DNA from 3 places in the Paenibacillus sp. FSL R5-0912 genome. Region 2 is predicted to be linked to each of the others. Evidence: riboswitches for the same ligand, from Rfam matches in the RefSeq annotation. Region 2 holds a riboswitch; each other region holds the start of a gene.
The links. A riboswitch is a leader RNA that binds a small molecule or an ion and turns the genes downstream of it on or off. The one in region 2 is predicted to bind cobalamin.
Positions count from the first base shown of each region.

Region 1: it holds a riboswitch for cobalamin, as region 2 does, so the genes downstream of both, R50912_RS09215 (energy-coupling factor ABC transporter permease) here and R50912_RS02405 (anaerobic ribonucleoside triphosphate reductase) in region 2, are expected to answer to the same signal.
Region 3: it holds a riboswitch for cobalamin, as region 2 does, so the genes downstream of both, R50912_RS33070 (S-layer homology domain-containing protein) here and R50912_RS02405 (anaerobic ribonucleoside triphosphate reductase) in region 2, are expected to answer to the same signal.

Region 1 covers NZ_CP009282.1:2,189,401-2,194,080, forward strand. The annotation lists gene R50912_RS09210 (ArsR/SmtB family transcription factor) at 1-736, opposite strand, end outside; cobalamin riboswitch at 899-1,093, shown strand; gene R50912_RS09215 (energy-coupling factor ABC transporter permease) at 1,369-2,133, shown strand; gene R50912_RS09220 (energy-coupling factor ABC transporter substrate-binding protein) at 2,133-2,429, shown strand; gene cbiQ (cobalt ECF transporter T component CbiQ) at 2,426-3,214, shown strand; gene R50912_RS09230 (energy-coupling factor ABC transporter ATP-binding protein) at 3,475-4,320, shown strand; partial or broken gene cobJ (precorrin-3B C(17)-methyltransferase) at 4,350-4,680, shown strand, end outside.
Region 2 covers NZ_CP009282.1:554,052-558,731, reverse strand. The annotation lists gene R50912_RS02425 (ASCH domain-containing protein) at 1-24, opposite strand, end outside; tRNA gene R50912_RS02420 (tRNA-Thr) at 221-292, opposite strand; gene R50912_RS02415 (sugar phosphate isomerase/epimerase family protein) at 375-1,154, opposite strand; gene R50912_RS02410 (MTH1187 family thiamine-binding protein) at 1,205-1,513, opposite strand; cobalamin riboswitch at 1,854-2,084, shown strand; gene R50912_RS02405 (anaerobic ribonucleoside triphosphate reductase) at 2,431-4,416, shown strand; gene nrdG (anaerobic ribonucleoside-triphosphate reductase activating protein) at 4,413-4,680, shown strand, end outside.
Region 3 covers NZ_CP009282.1:1,084,009-1,088,688, forward strand. The annotation lists gene R50912_RS04660 (GAP1-N2 domain-containing protein) at 1-760, shown strand, start outside; cobalamin riboswitch at 1,277-1,465, shown strand; gene R50912_RS33070 (S-layer homology domain-containing protein) at 1,659-3,839, shown strand.

The DNA of each region.
Region 1 (4,680 bases), 1.6 Mb from region 2:
GACCGTCCATGAATGTGCCCGCCGGAGTAATCCGCAGCTGCTTAAGCAGTCCATATTGGTTGGTGAGCGCAGGCCACCAGGAAGGAGTGTATTTGCCCGGGCTGTCCCCGTAGTCGCCGGGGCTGGTCCAGAATCCAAGCCGCTGTCCGTTCAGTGTGAAGGTGATGTCGGAGGGCCAGTTATTATTGATGGACGGGGCTTCGGAGGCAATCTCCATGGTGATGACCAGTTCCTCAGGATTCTGGCTGGACAGCAGGAAGTTCGGGATTTTATATTCCACGAATCCTTTGCCGAACCACAGGATGCCTGCATTCACCCGCTCCTGATCCCAGAAATACCGCGGATCGTCAAAGTTGCCGATTACCCGCTCGGTGGTAGATAATCCGCAGGTCGGTTCAATCTGGAAATCAGAGTAGTGGCCCACGGGTATTTCCTTACGGTAGCCTCTGCGCTGTGTTCTGGCTTGTCCGGGGAAAATAATCTCAGCACTCTCGGCGGCCAGTGTACAAATCTTCTGCAGTCCGCTGCGCCCGGGAGCCATGTGGCTGCGGATCAGTCCGGCAGCTTCCAGCTTGCGCACATGCATCGTCATAATGGCACTGCTGAGCTTCAGCGCCCCGGCCAGTTCCTTGACGTTCATAGGCTGTTCGGACAGCAGCCGCAGCATCTGCAGGCGCACAGCGCTGGATAACGCTTCATACACGGGTAAAGATTGTTCGGTTAGATCAAGTTTCATGTGCTGCCTCCACGTTCAGGTTATATAGTTAATAATTATATTACTCAAATGATATTCTTACAAGCAAATGAATATTGCCTAACAAGCAAATGAATACTGCGCCTCGCAGCCTCTCCAATTTTATCACAGACATGCAGAGCCTGTTCCGCTATGATGTAGGATGGATTAGCGATGTAACAAGGTGCTCTTGCCGGATCAGGCAAGGGATAACAGGGAATCGGGTGCAAGTCCCGAGCGGTCCCGCCACTGTAAGGAAGAGCTGAACTTCATGATGTCACTTGGGGAGATCCCGGGGAAGACGAAGGATGCAGCGCCCGTATTCCAAGCCAGGAGACCTACCTTGATTACACACACCACGACTCTACGCGGATAGGAGCGGTGTACGGATAGGTTAATAAGATGAGGCGATGTGCCCCTGTAGAACCGGAGGGAATCTTGAAGATCAAGATCAGAGCCGGCTCAATGTTATGCAGACACAGCGTTGAGCGGACCATGCGGAGCGACCGGGTGCAGAGCCCTTTGCTGGCGCACGGCAGTGCTCTCTATCGAATCATACCTGCGTACATACACTCCCACCCAGAAGGGCGGGAGTTTTTTGGTTTGCCATATTTAAGAAACGTGGAGGCTGACAAATGAAGAAACGCGGATTTTGGAGTTTTGCGGCGCTGATTGCCGGATTTACAGTGTTCTTTTTGCTGAATGAACCTGGGACGGCCCAGGCTATGCACATTATGGAAGGGTTTCTGCCGGTAGGCTGGGCTGTGTTCTGGTGGGTGGCGTTTTTACCGTTCTTTGTGCTCGGGATTATCAGGCTTAGATCGATGACCAAGGAGAATCCGGAGCTGAAGCTGCTGCTCGGTCTGGCAGGGGCGTTCACGTTCGTTCTATCGGCGCTCAAAATGCCTTCCGTTACCGGAAGCAGCTCTCATCCTACGGGTACAGGGCTTGGTGCTGTAATGCTGGGGCCGCTGCCGATGGGCGTGATCGGCTCGATTGTGCTGTTGTTTCAGGCGCTGCTTCTGGCGCACGGGGGAATCACTACACTCGGGGCGAATGCGTTCTCGATGGCGGTCGCGGGGCCTTTTGCCGGATATGCAGTCTATAAGCTGTTGATGAAGCTGCCGGACCGAGAGAAGCTGGCCTTATTCTGTGCGGCGGCGGTTGCCGACCTGATGACTTATGTAGTGACTTCCGTCCAGCTTGCGGTGGCTTTTCCGGCTGGGGATGGCGGGGTTCTGGCGTCTTTTCTCAAATTCGGGGGGATCTTTGCCGTAACGCAGATTCCGCTGGCCATCAGCGAAGGGCTGCTGACCGTATTATTGTGGAACTGGCTGAAATCGTACAGTCCGAATGAAATGTCGCTCCTGAAACGCAAGGTTAAAGGGGGAAATGCATAATGAGCAATAAATGGAAAAATGGGTTGATGCTGCTGGCCGTTGTTCTGTTGTGTGTGCTGCCGCTGTTGTTCGTAGAAGGGGAGTTCGGCGGGGCCGATGATGCTGCCGAGAGTGTGATCACAGAGATTAACCCGGAATATGAACCCTGGTTCAAGCCGCTGACCGAAATCCCGGGTGAGACGGAGAGTATGCTGTTCGCATTACAGGCGGCGATTGGCGCCGGAGTGATCGGATATTCACTGGGGCTGCTGAAAGGGAAACAAGGCCAGGCGAAGCAGAACAGCATCAGCAAGTGATCAGACGAATTGATGTCCTTTCTTATAATAATGCCTTAAGGCAGCTGTCTCCCATGTGGAAAAGCTCGTTCGCGGCACTGATGTTCCTGCTCTCCTATACCGTGGATCCGGTGCTGCAGATTGTGATTACGCTGTGGATGATGTCATGGTGCATCCTGCATGCCAAAATTCCCTATCGCGCCTATTTGCTGCTGTTTGGTACGGCGCTGCTGTTCTATGGCCTTAGTGTCCCGGCACTGCTCGTGGAATTCGGCCACCCCGCTGCCGGGGAAGCTGGCGTATTCCGGATTTCGGGGCAGCCTCTTCCGGTGTATATCACAGCTGCAGGACTGGAACGGGCCGCTGAACTGCTGGTTAGGGTCTCTGCCTGCACAAGCTGCTGCTTCTTCCTGATGTTCACCACGCCGTTCAGTGAGCTGCTGCAAGTGCTCCGCAGACTGCGTATGCCGCAGATTGTGCTGGAGCTGATGCTGATCATGTACCGCTTCCTGTTCCTGCTGAATGATGCAGCGCACGGACTGATGCTGGCCCGGAGGCTGCGCGGCGGCCGGAGAGGGTACAAGGCCAGGCTGCGGGAGACGGCGGCCATGGCTGGCGCCCTCTTCGGCAATACGATGCACCGTTATTACGGATTATCGCAGGGGCTGCTGACCCGCGGGTTCACGGGGGAGATCATTCTGCCGCCGTATACCGCGCGGCCTGTGCCGCGGCGTTATGCGGTCCGGGCGTATGCGGGGATCGCTGTGCTGGCGCTGGCGCAGCTTTGGCTGTGGCTGAGCGGTTGAAATTAAGATTTTAGTGCAGGAAAGCTGCTGGCTTTTTTGAAATCATGCCCAAAGTACAACAATTTCCCCGATATATCGGATGTATTCCAAGATTGTTGCACAAGAGGCAGCATTTCGTCTCCTCCAAGTGGCTTCACGGGACAATTCTTGTATTTCATACAACACTCCCCCCGAAGGCCGGTGTATCTAGGTATCAAAGCTGTAAAACATACAACATTTATCCAATTTCGATTTGCCAAATCACATTAGAGGAGTACGCCATGGACATGGAATATAGTCTGGCTTTTGACGGGGTGGTGTTTCATTACCCGGATACGAAGGAAGCCGCGCTGCGTGAACTAACCCTCTCCATTCCCAAAGGCCGCAAAACGGCGGTGCTCGGCCATAATGGTTCGGGCAAATCGACCCTGTTCCTGCATGCTGTCGGCATTCTGCGTCCACAGAAGGGTACGGTTCAGCAGGGAGGTAAGACATTGTCCTATGCCAAAAAAGAGCTGGCTGCGCTGCGGCGAAGCGTGGGCCTTGTTTTTCAGGACCCGGAGCAGCAGCTCATATTGAGCTCGCCTCTGGAGGACGTGTCCTTCGGGCTGCGGGGAACGGGGATGGACGAAGCCGCAATAGCTGAGCGCTGCCGCAGTGTCATGGAACTGCTGAACCTGACGGAGCTGAGTGACAAACCGGTTCACCAGCTTAGTCTGGGGCAGAAAAAACGCACCGCACTCGCCGGAGTAATGGCGATGGAGCCGGAGCTGATCCTGCTGGATGAGCCGACCTCGTATCTGGACCCGTTATCTGAGACACAGATGCTGCAGGGTCTTGACCTTATACATGAAAAAGGCACAACCATAGTTATGACTACGCATGATATGAACTTGGCGTACCGCTGGGCGGACTGGATTATCGTACTGGATCAGGGGAGGTGCCGGGCTGAGGGGACGCCTGAGGAGATTTTTGCCGGGGCGGAAGAATTGCAGGCCATCGGCCTTGATCTGCCGCTGCTGGCCGACTTGTGGTACAGCCTGCCTGCACGGCTCACCGCCGGCCGGCCGGCTCCCCGCACGGCGGGAGATTTCAAATCCGTACTAAACAGGCTGCTGAATAGTTAATACAGGCATTCACGAACGGGGGAAGAAGAATGAAGAAACAAGGAAAGCTGCTCATTATCGGCTTCGGTCCCGGAGCGCTGGAGCATATTACCGGCCGGGCGCTGGCTGCTCTCGAGGAGAGTGAGGCTGTAATCGGCTACAACACTTATGTGGAGCTGATCAAACCGCTGCTGCGGCATCAGGAGATTGTCGGCACTGGTATGACCGAAGAGGTCAGCCGGGCGCAGGAGGCCGTCCGCAGAGCCGAGGCTGGTCAGACCATTGCCGTAATATCCAGCGGCGATGCCGGTGTATACGGCATGGCGGGGCTGGTCTACGAGGTGCTGATTGAACGGGGCTGGAACCGGGCTGACGGAGTAG
Region 2 (4,680 bases):
CTGGCGAATCGTCAGACACTTCATACAAGTGCCTCCTCTCATAAACAAAATAGGCTCTAGGAATAACATATAAATCGTTTAATAAGATTGATTTCATTTTAGTCCTGCATTCTGTATTAAGCATAAGCAAGCATCGGGCCGGTAGACGATCGGATGAATAAATAAAAAAACGCGACCCCCAAAACCCCGGAAAGCCGCGCCACTATTGAGTTCTTACGGATGCTGGTGAAGGGAATTGAACCCCCGGCCTACGCATTACGAGTGCGTTGCTCTACCCCTGAGCTACACCAGCTTAAAAGGATTGCCCCTGCCAAACAAAAAATATTATAACTCTTTCAGCAGAAAACGCAACCCTTTTTGACTATTACCTCTTCCTATCCCTGCATAAGCCCCAACCCGCGGAAATATTCCAGCGCCTGCTTAGCACTCTCCAGCGACGACACGGCATAAGCCTCTTGCTCTACTATATAATACAGAATTCCGCTTTCCTCTGCCTTGTCGAAGACGCTAGCGAAATCAACCTGCCCTTTCCCGAGGTCAGTCTCTTCATTATTTGCCCCGAAATCCTTAATGTGGACCAGCGGAACACGCCCGGCATAACGCGAGACATAGTCAATCGGCCGGGCCCCGCCCCTGTATACCCACCCCAGATCAAACTCGGCAAACATATGCTCAGCAGGAATCTGCCCCAGCCATATATCGATGACTGCTTTGCCGTCTACCTCCGCAAATTCATAATCATGGTTGTGATACCCGTACTGCAGGCCTGCTGCACGGACCATCGCGGAGGCCTTCTCCAAGAAGGGAATCACCGCCGTCACATCTTCCATCGAGGGGTTCTGCGGAAGCGGTGCCGAAGGGGTGATCATATATTGTAGTCCAAGTTCCTTCGCATATTCAATTTCTTTGGCTAACGCCCGTTCCATGTTATCCAGACTGCTGAAATCCAGGCCCACATGCGCCGAAGGCGCAGCAAGACCCAACCGGTCCAATGTACGGCGCAGTTCTCCTGCAGACACGCCGAAATAACCGGCGAATTCTACCGCCTGGTATCCCATCTCCGCCACTTTGCCCAGTGTACCCAGGAAATCGCGCTCTGTCTGGTCACGCAGTGTGTACATTTGAATTCCGATTTGCTGTGAGGCCTTTGCCATGAAAGATCCGCTCCTTATAGGTTGAATCTGATTACAACTACAGGTACTCCTTACTCTCCTTGCAGCTTACGTTCCACGGATTCCAGCTTGCTGCGGCTCGTAGAAGACTTGTCACGACGGTCATCAATTTTAAGCGAGGTAGATACTCTCTGTGCTCCTGAAGTAAAAGGCGACTCATGCAGCGCTTCTACTGCAGACAGAATCCGTGCAACCGGTCCTTCAATAATAGTCCCCATCGAAGTAAGCTCATAGGTAATCCCCTCCACGGTCTGCAGCACACGCTGCATATCGGCCACATAGCTGCTGAGACTGGTACTGCCAGTGCCAATCGGAATAACGGTCACTTCACCAATCGCCATTATGAAATCCCTCCTGCAAGTTTGATGAGTCTCCTCTTTCCTTACTCCTTAATTGTAACCCTTCAGCGCCCCTCCCACAAATAACCACAGACCCCCCTCTCTATTACTATCTCCCCCGTAAAATTACCAGGATTAGACGCACTCTATTTATGGAGTCTTTGTGGCATCTTTTGGGACAATTTATGACTCATTTAAGGCCATATCCACAGGAAAGTTGTGGATTACCTGTGGACTAACTGTGGATCATCTGTGAGTAAACCTGCGGAACCCGCTCCCCGCGCGGGATTGTAAAAAAACATTTACAAACACAATATATTGAGTTACGTTTATTAAACAACAACAAAATATAGTAGAAACAGGTGTTTCACTCTCTCAATCGAGAGGAGACTTAATAGGGAAACGCGGTGCAAAACCGCTGCGGTCCCGCCACTGTAACCGGATGTTCCAGCCGCCAGATGCCGCTGGAGCAGCATCCACCGGCAACAAGCCACTAAGGGGCTGCGAGGCCCCTCGGGAAGGCGCCGGAGGGCATACCGGAAGCCAGGAGACCTGCCTGTTTCTGTGGCACCATTCAGACTCCTGCGAGGAACAGGCGAGGTGCCCGCATGCGGCCTGCACGAGCAGAGTTAGCCTTTCCGTTAATCGGGCCAGAGGCTGCCGATACCTGAGGACGATAGAGTATCGTTCTCAGGTATCGGCTTCTGCGGAATGTACAAGAACGGGTTATACATAAGCATAGACAACAAGCCCTATACCCCTTTACGTATATTTCACAAAGACCACCGGCAAATTTCCGCTTCCGGATATTTGCATTACGCATTCGGGCATTTCCCGCCTTCCCGGCTGGAGATGTCTTTTTACTGATGTCTTGGAGCACATGCTTCACGCTTATGATACCGAGAGGAGAGAGCTATACAATGACGCTGCTGGAGAAACGATATAACGAAGGACAAGCTGTACAGGAGGTTCTTTTGGAAGAAGTTATTCATTTGGGACGGGATATTATCGACAGCCGGGATTTGGATCTGCTGCGCGAGAATGCCAACTTGAACGGGGAGAGCTTCTCCGGCAAGATGAGCAAATTCGGTAGTGAATATTCCAAGTGGTACGCACGCAATTTCACGATGCCGCCACAGCTCGTGCAGGCTATTGAAGATAATGTTGTATATGTACACGACCTGGATCAATATGCCATCGGAACAACCAACTGCATCTTCATCCCGTTTGAACGTCTGCTCCGCGAAGGCTTCAATACCGGCAACGGAAGCGTCCGCCCTCCGAATTCGATTATGACGGCTATGTCGCTGGTGGCGATTATTTTCCAGTCCCAGCAAAATGCCCAGTACGGCGGCGTATCCGCCAACAAGCTGGATTACGATCTCGCGCCTTATGTCACTAAATCCTTCGCCAAGCTGTTCCGCAAAGGAATGGAATATTTCGAGGAAGGTACCGCCGGAGAAGCGCTCGGCGAGGTTACTATGACCCGCAGCGATCTGGAAGAGAAGTATCCGCGTGCCTTCCGTTTCGCCCTGAAAGAGACAGAAATTGAAACGCTTCAAGCCGCGGAGAGTATGGTACATAACCTGAATACCATGTCCAGCCGCTCCGGCGGCCAGATTCCTTTTACCAGCATCAACTACGGAACCTGCACCTCTCCGGAAGGCCAGCTGGTGATCAGCTCCCTGTTAACTGCTACAATGAACGGGCTTGGCAGCGGAGAAACACCGGTGTTCCCGATTCAGATCTTCAAATGCAAACAGGGTGTCAACCAGCAGCCTGGTGATCCTAACTATGAGCTGTTCGTGAAAGCAGCAGAGTGCTCTGCACGCCGACTGTATCCGAACTTCGCCAATCTGGATGCTCCGCTGAATATGCAGTACTACGATCCAGCCAATCCGGATACTGAATTTGCCACCATGGGCTGCCGGACACGTGTTCTGGGTGACCGCTTCGGACGCAACCACTGCTCCGGCAAGGGCAATCTTTCATTCAACACGCTTAACCTCGTACGTTTGGGACTAGCCTACGGCACAGTAACCGGCCGTCGCCTTGCCGCTGACGAGGAAGGCTTCTTCGAAGATCTTAATCATTATATGGACGTTGCGCTGGATGGCCTGCTGCACCGGTTCCGCATTCAGGCTTCCCAGAAAGCCAAAGCCTCCGATTTCATGATGCGTGAAGGCGTCTGGGAAGGCGGCGAACAGCTTGCACCGGAAGACAGCGTAGGTGAACTGCTGAAGCACGGTAGCCTGTCCCTTGGGTTCATCGGTATGGCCGAGTGCATGAAGGCTATGTACGGCAAACACCATGGCGAAGATATGGAAGTCCACGCCAAGGCAGTGGCTATTGTCCGCCACATGCGCGAATACTGCGACCGCAAGAGCGAGCAGCTGAATCTGAACATTACTCTATTCGCCACGCCTGCCGAAGGTCTCTCCGGCAAATTCACCAAGATAGACCGCAAGGTTCTCGGTTCCATCCCGGGTGTAACGGACCGGGAATACTATACGAATTCATTCCACATTCCGGTCTATTACGACCTGAGCGCAGCCAAGAAGATTAGCCTGGAAGCTCCTTTCCATGAATATTGCAACGCCGGAGCGATCTCTTATGTAGAGCTGAACGGCAATGCCCGCAGCAACCCTGCAGCATTCGTCAAAATCATCAAATACGCGCTGGAGCAGGACATCAGCTATTTCAGCATCAACCACCCGATTGACCGCTGCTCCGGCTGCGGCCACGAAGGTGTGATCGGCACGAACTGCCCGTCCTGCGGCGCTCATGAAGATACAACACATATCCGCCGGCTGCGCCGGGTAACCGGATATCTGACCGGCGACTATCAGACCCGCTTCAATGCCGCCAAGCAAGCCGAAGTACGGGACCGCGTTAAGCATCTATGAACATCTGCGGATATTATCCGGAGTCGATCAATGAAGGCGAGGGATTGCGGGCGGTTCTCTTCTTCAGCGGATGCCGCCACCGCTGCCCCGGATGCTTCAACCCGAAGACCTGGAACTTCAATTACGGAGAGGTCTTTACTCCGGAGCGCAGGCGCGAGATTATCACCGAGATAGCAGATAATCCGCTGTTGGACGGCTTGACTCTGGCAGGCGGGGACCCTTTTTTCTCGGCAGAGGGTGCGGCGGACTTCATCCATGAGCTCC
Region 3 (4,680 bases), 530 kb from region 2:
GGTTGGCAGCGGAGTGGCAGGTGCCGGGACGGGCACTGGGGCCGAAAACGGTGGAACAGAAGGTACCGGGAACGCTGGCGGGGGTGAAGGCGGCGGAACGGAAGGCGCCGGGAACGCAGGCGGGGGTGAAAGCGGCGGAACGGAAGGCACTGGGAATGCTGGCGGGGATGCAAGCAGCGAGGAAGCAGGCGTCAAGCTGGTGTTCAGCTTTGCCGCTGTGGCGGACTGCTCCGCCTTCAACCCGGCGGAGATCATTGTGATGTCCGGTAATAACGTTGCGGACACTTACAAGGTTGTAGCAACTGCGAGCAGTTGCCTGGCCGCCGGAGTTGACGGCGGCTCTGATGAGGGAGCCGTGGGGACTGACGGCGGAGGAGATGCAGCCGCTGGGAATAGCGGCGGCTCTGGTGGAGCGGGCGCCGGAAATGATGGCGGCTCTGATGAGGGAGCCGTAGGGACTGACGGCGGAGGAGATGCAGCCGCTGGGAATAGCGGCGGCTCTGATGAAGCCGAGGCCTCCCCGGCAGCGGGTGCATCGGGCGCAGGAATCCCTGCGCGCGTATATGAAGTGACGGTGGAGCTGGAGCCTGGCGCGAAGCTGGCCGCGGATGATATGATCACCGCCGGAATCTATACGCTGAAGCTACAGGCACAGGCTAGTCCGGGGAGCATTCCGGGAAGTACCCCGAGCACTACTCCGGAGACTACACCCGGCACCGACCCCACTCCTTCCGCCAGCCCGGACACGGATGCGGAATGATTGAGTGAGAGCCTGAATTGGCCAAACCGGATGTAAGAGAAGTCCGGCATTTCATCAACGGTGCTGCCGCCAAAGTTGGCAGAGGGGTCATTGTATTTTATACACTCAAATCCGGAATAATCAGCCCTATTATGCGTTCTATTGTATTTGATGCATTAGATTTCGGATTTCTGAGCCTATCAGGGGTATATTCCACAATCAATTGTATGAAATACAGCAGAATGCCTTATCGCCGTCTTTTATTCCCATTCTGTTGTACATAATACAATCAACAAGCTTCTGGCTCTTGCCGGAAGCGGAAGAATCACTATTTAAGTCCTGAACAGCACGATATGCCGGGAGAATGCGGCAAGTGTTGTTCAGGCTTTTTTGTGCGGAAGGGGCAGGGTCTGCCTATAATTGAAGCAGCTTGTCTATAGACATACAGGGGAATAGTAGATATGATTGTTTGAGAATATTAAAATTTAATAAGCTTTGGAAAAAGGTGCGGATTTCCGTAGAAACAGGCGCTGTCATGCAACAGATAGCCATGCTGGTTCTACGAGAGTAATCTGCTTAAAAGGGAAGGCCGGTGTAAGTCCGGTGCGGTCCCGCCACTGTAAATGCGGAGCGACTCCTGAGAAGCCACTGTCTGATGATCGGATGGGAAGGCGGGGGAAGCAATGATGCGTAAGCCAGGAGACCTGCCTTTTTCGTTGTTGTTTCTATTCTTCGGGGGTAAGAATGCGGAACAGGTGCAAATATAAGCAGGGGCTGTGTGTAGGGAATCCTCATTTCAGCCGCATGTATTGTATCCTTCCCCGGCCGCCCTGTACAGGGCGGTCTTTATGTTGCACCCGCATCAGCGGAGGACGCAGGATTCATCTATACCATTCTATTCACAGAAAGAGGTCAAGCAATGAAGAACAATCTATCATCTAAGTTTATCCGGCTGGGTCTGATCGTTGTCATGATGTTCGCGGTTCTGGGGGCATCCGTGGCTCCGGCAGGACAGGCTTTTGCCCAGAGTGATACCGCATCAGCCCAGTTAAGCTTGAATGCCGCGAATACAGCCTCAGCTCAACCGGCAGGCACAGCAGTTAATGTAGCTGAGGCAGTCTATGCCACTTCGGAGTTTGTGCTGAAGGCCGAAGTCCGGTCCGACTGGCAGGCCATCGGCCTTGCGCAGGCGGGCTACAAGGTTCCGGATAGTTATTTAAAGGCGCTTGAGAGTAAAGTAGCCGCAGCCAAGGGTGTTTACGCCAGAGCTACGGACTATGCGCGGATTACGCTTGCGGTTAGAGCGCTTGGCGGGAATCCGGCGGATGTCGCAGGCTACAACCTGATTGAGAAGCTCTACAATAACGATAAAATTACCGGCCAGACGCTGAACAACGCAGCCTACGTACTGCTGGCGCTTGATTCCGGAACTTATACTATGCCTGACAATGCCAAATGGACGCCGGCGAAACTGCTGGCTGAGATCCTGTCCAAACAGAATACTGACGGAGGCTTCACCCTGACTACGGGGGCTAGTGATCCGGACATGACAGCGATGGTGCTTACGGTGCTGGCAGGACATAAGGATGATCCGGCAGCCAATACCGCGGGTCAGCGGGCGGCAGCCTGGCTGGCGACTGCACAGGACAAGAACGGCGGCTATGGTGACAGCAGCGAGAGTGTCGCTCAAGCCATTATTGGCCTGTCTTCCTTTGGGATTGACCCGGCAGGAGCGGAGTATACCGCAAACAATGTGAACCTTGTCAGTAAGCTCCTTAGCTTCAGTGCAGCAGGCGGCGGGTTCGCTCATACAGCGGGCGGAAGCTACAATCAGCTCTCGACAGAGCAGGCGCTGGAAGCATTGGTAGCTTACAAGCTTTTCAGCACAGGCAGCAAGCTCTATGATCTTAGCAATTCATCTGTGAAAAGTCCTCAGGTTAGTGTGTCTGTTGCCATTGAGGGCCCTAATGGAACCCTGGCAGAAGGCACTGTATATGCTGGAAATGTACTTCAAGCCCTGGAGAAGGCAGCGGCGGCGAAGAAGGTGGCCCTGGTCAATGAAGCGGGTAATTATGTGACGGGAATTGGCGGCGTGACTGCAGGTGCTTTTGGCGGCTATGACGGATGGATGTATGTTGTAGCGCGTGGTGGAGCATGGATTTATCCAAGTGTAGGCATGGGTGATTTCCTTCTTGCGGAGAATGACCGCGTGCTTGTCTATTATGGCGGGGATAATACACAGGTGGTAGCGTCCGTGACGGTCTCCCCTGCACAGCCGCAGCCTGGACAAGATATTACTGTAAAAGTAACTCAAAAGCAGTGGGTATGGAATGAAGCGACCTTCACTTCCGACCCGGTATCCTCAGCAGCCGCAGGGGTTCAGGTATCTATCGGCGGTAAAACTGCTGTTACGGATGCTGCGGGTTCAGCTGTTGTTGCCGGCGGCCTGCCAGCGAATAAATATACAATTACCGTTACCGGATATCTCAAGGACAGCACACCTGCGGTAGTCCGCTATTCGCAGCCGCTGACCGTGGCTTCTGCTGCGGCTAACCGTGTTGCTTTTACCGATGTGAAGTCAATCTCGCCTTGGGCGCTGGAGTCCGTGTATACGGCCTATGACCGCAAGCTGATGGACGGCGTCAGTGAGAGCAGCCTCGTGTTCGCACCGAAGCAGAATATTACCCGCGCTGAATTTGCGGCACTGCTGCTGAGATTGACTGGAAATGAGCCGTCTGCGGCATCGTCAACCCAGAGTTTCAGTGATGTTAAGGCGGATGCGTGGTATTATGGAGCAGTGAACAAAGCGAAGGAACTGGGAATGGTCAGCGGAGTAACAGGCACAGCCTTCAAACCGGACGGCCCCGTTACCCGCCAGGATATGGCTGTAATGATCGTGAGAGCCTTGAAGCTGGACGAAGCTTCGGCAGCAGCAGGAACCGGGAAATTCACCGATGAAGACCAGATCAGCGCCTATGCATTAACGGCGGTACGTACTGTAACCGGACTTGGAATTATGAGCGGTACCGGCGGCGAATTCGCTCCTGCCACTGCTGTAACCAGAGAAATGGCCGCTGCTGTAGCGGTTAGATTGCCTTAGGTGAGCTTTGAAGGATGATGGGTTACACCAGCTATTCTCCTTATAGACGCATCTTCAGATATGCCTTGATCCTGCGCACATGTAGAGAAAAATGCTATATATGCTGAACTTAAGCTATGAATATAATGCTTAGTCTTCACCACAGTTTAATTTGATTTTCAAGGCTGCTGGCGCAAGAATTTCACGATCTCAACCCGCTTTTGAGGTGTGAGTTCGATTGCCTGTTGGAAATCATGCCCATAATACAACATTTCCATCACGATCCCGGCTATATTCGAAAATTGTTGTACGAAAGGCAGTATTCCTCTTCCGACAAGGGGTGTAGCGGGATAATTCTTGTATTTCATACAACAATCTGCCCGAACCCTTTAGGGATTATGAAGCTAAGTTGTATTATCTGCAAGATTTTGCATGAAGCAGTCTAAAGCGAAAGTGCTGGCGGGATATGCAAGTGGATAAATGCCACTTAATTCCGGGTGAATCTCCCGATATGGCGGCGTAGTTGGAAAAACAACACTTAATCTCGCTTGAATTAGTGAATGACCCGGCTAGGGGCAGAATTAAGTGCCATTAATCCAACTAGAATCGGCAGTGAAGTCCGTATAGCATAAATAAGTGCCGAAAATCCAGTTACTGTTCCGGTGGTGGGATATTTTGCGGAGTTTCGCTAGGGAAGGCGAGGCTACTGCAGCTAGTTAATTAAGCTAGAGCAAATGATGCTGATAAAGCTACAGCAGGTGAAACTGAGAGTATGGTGCCAGCCAGTATTCAAAGAGGTTGATTGCTGATAGAGAAGCTCCTGCAGGTTGCGGGACGGATGCTCAGCGGCCAAGGGGCTGGC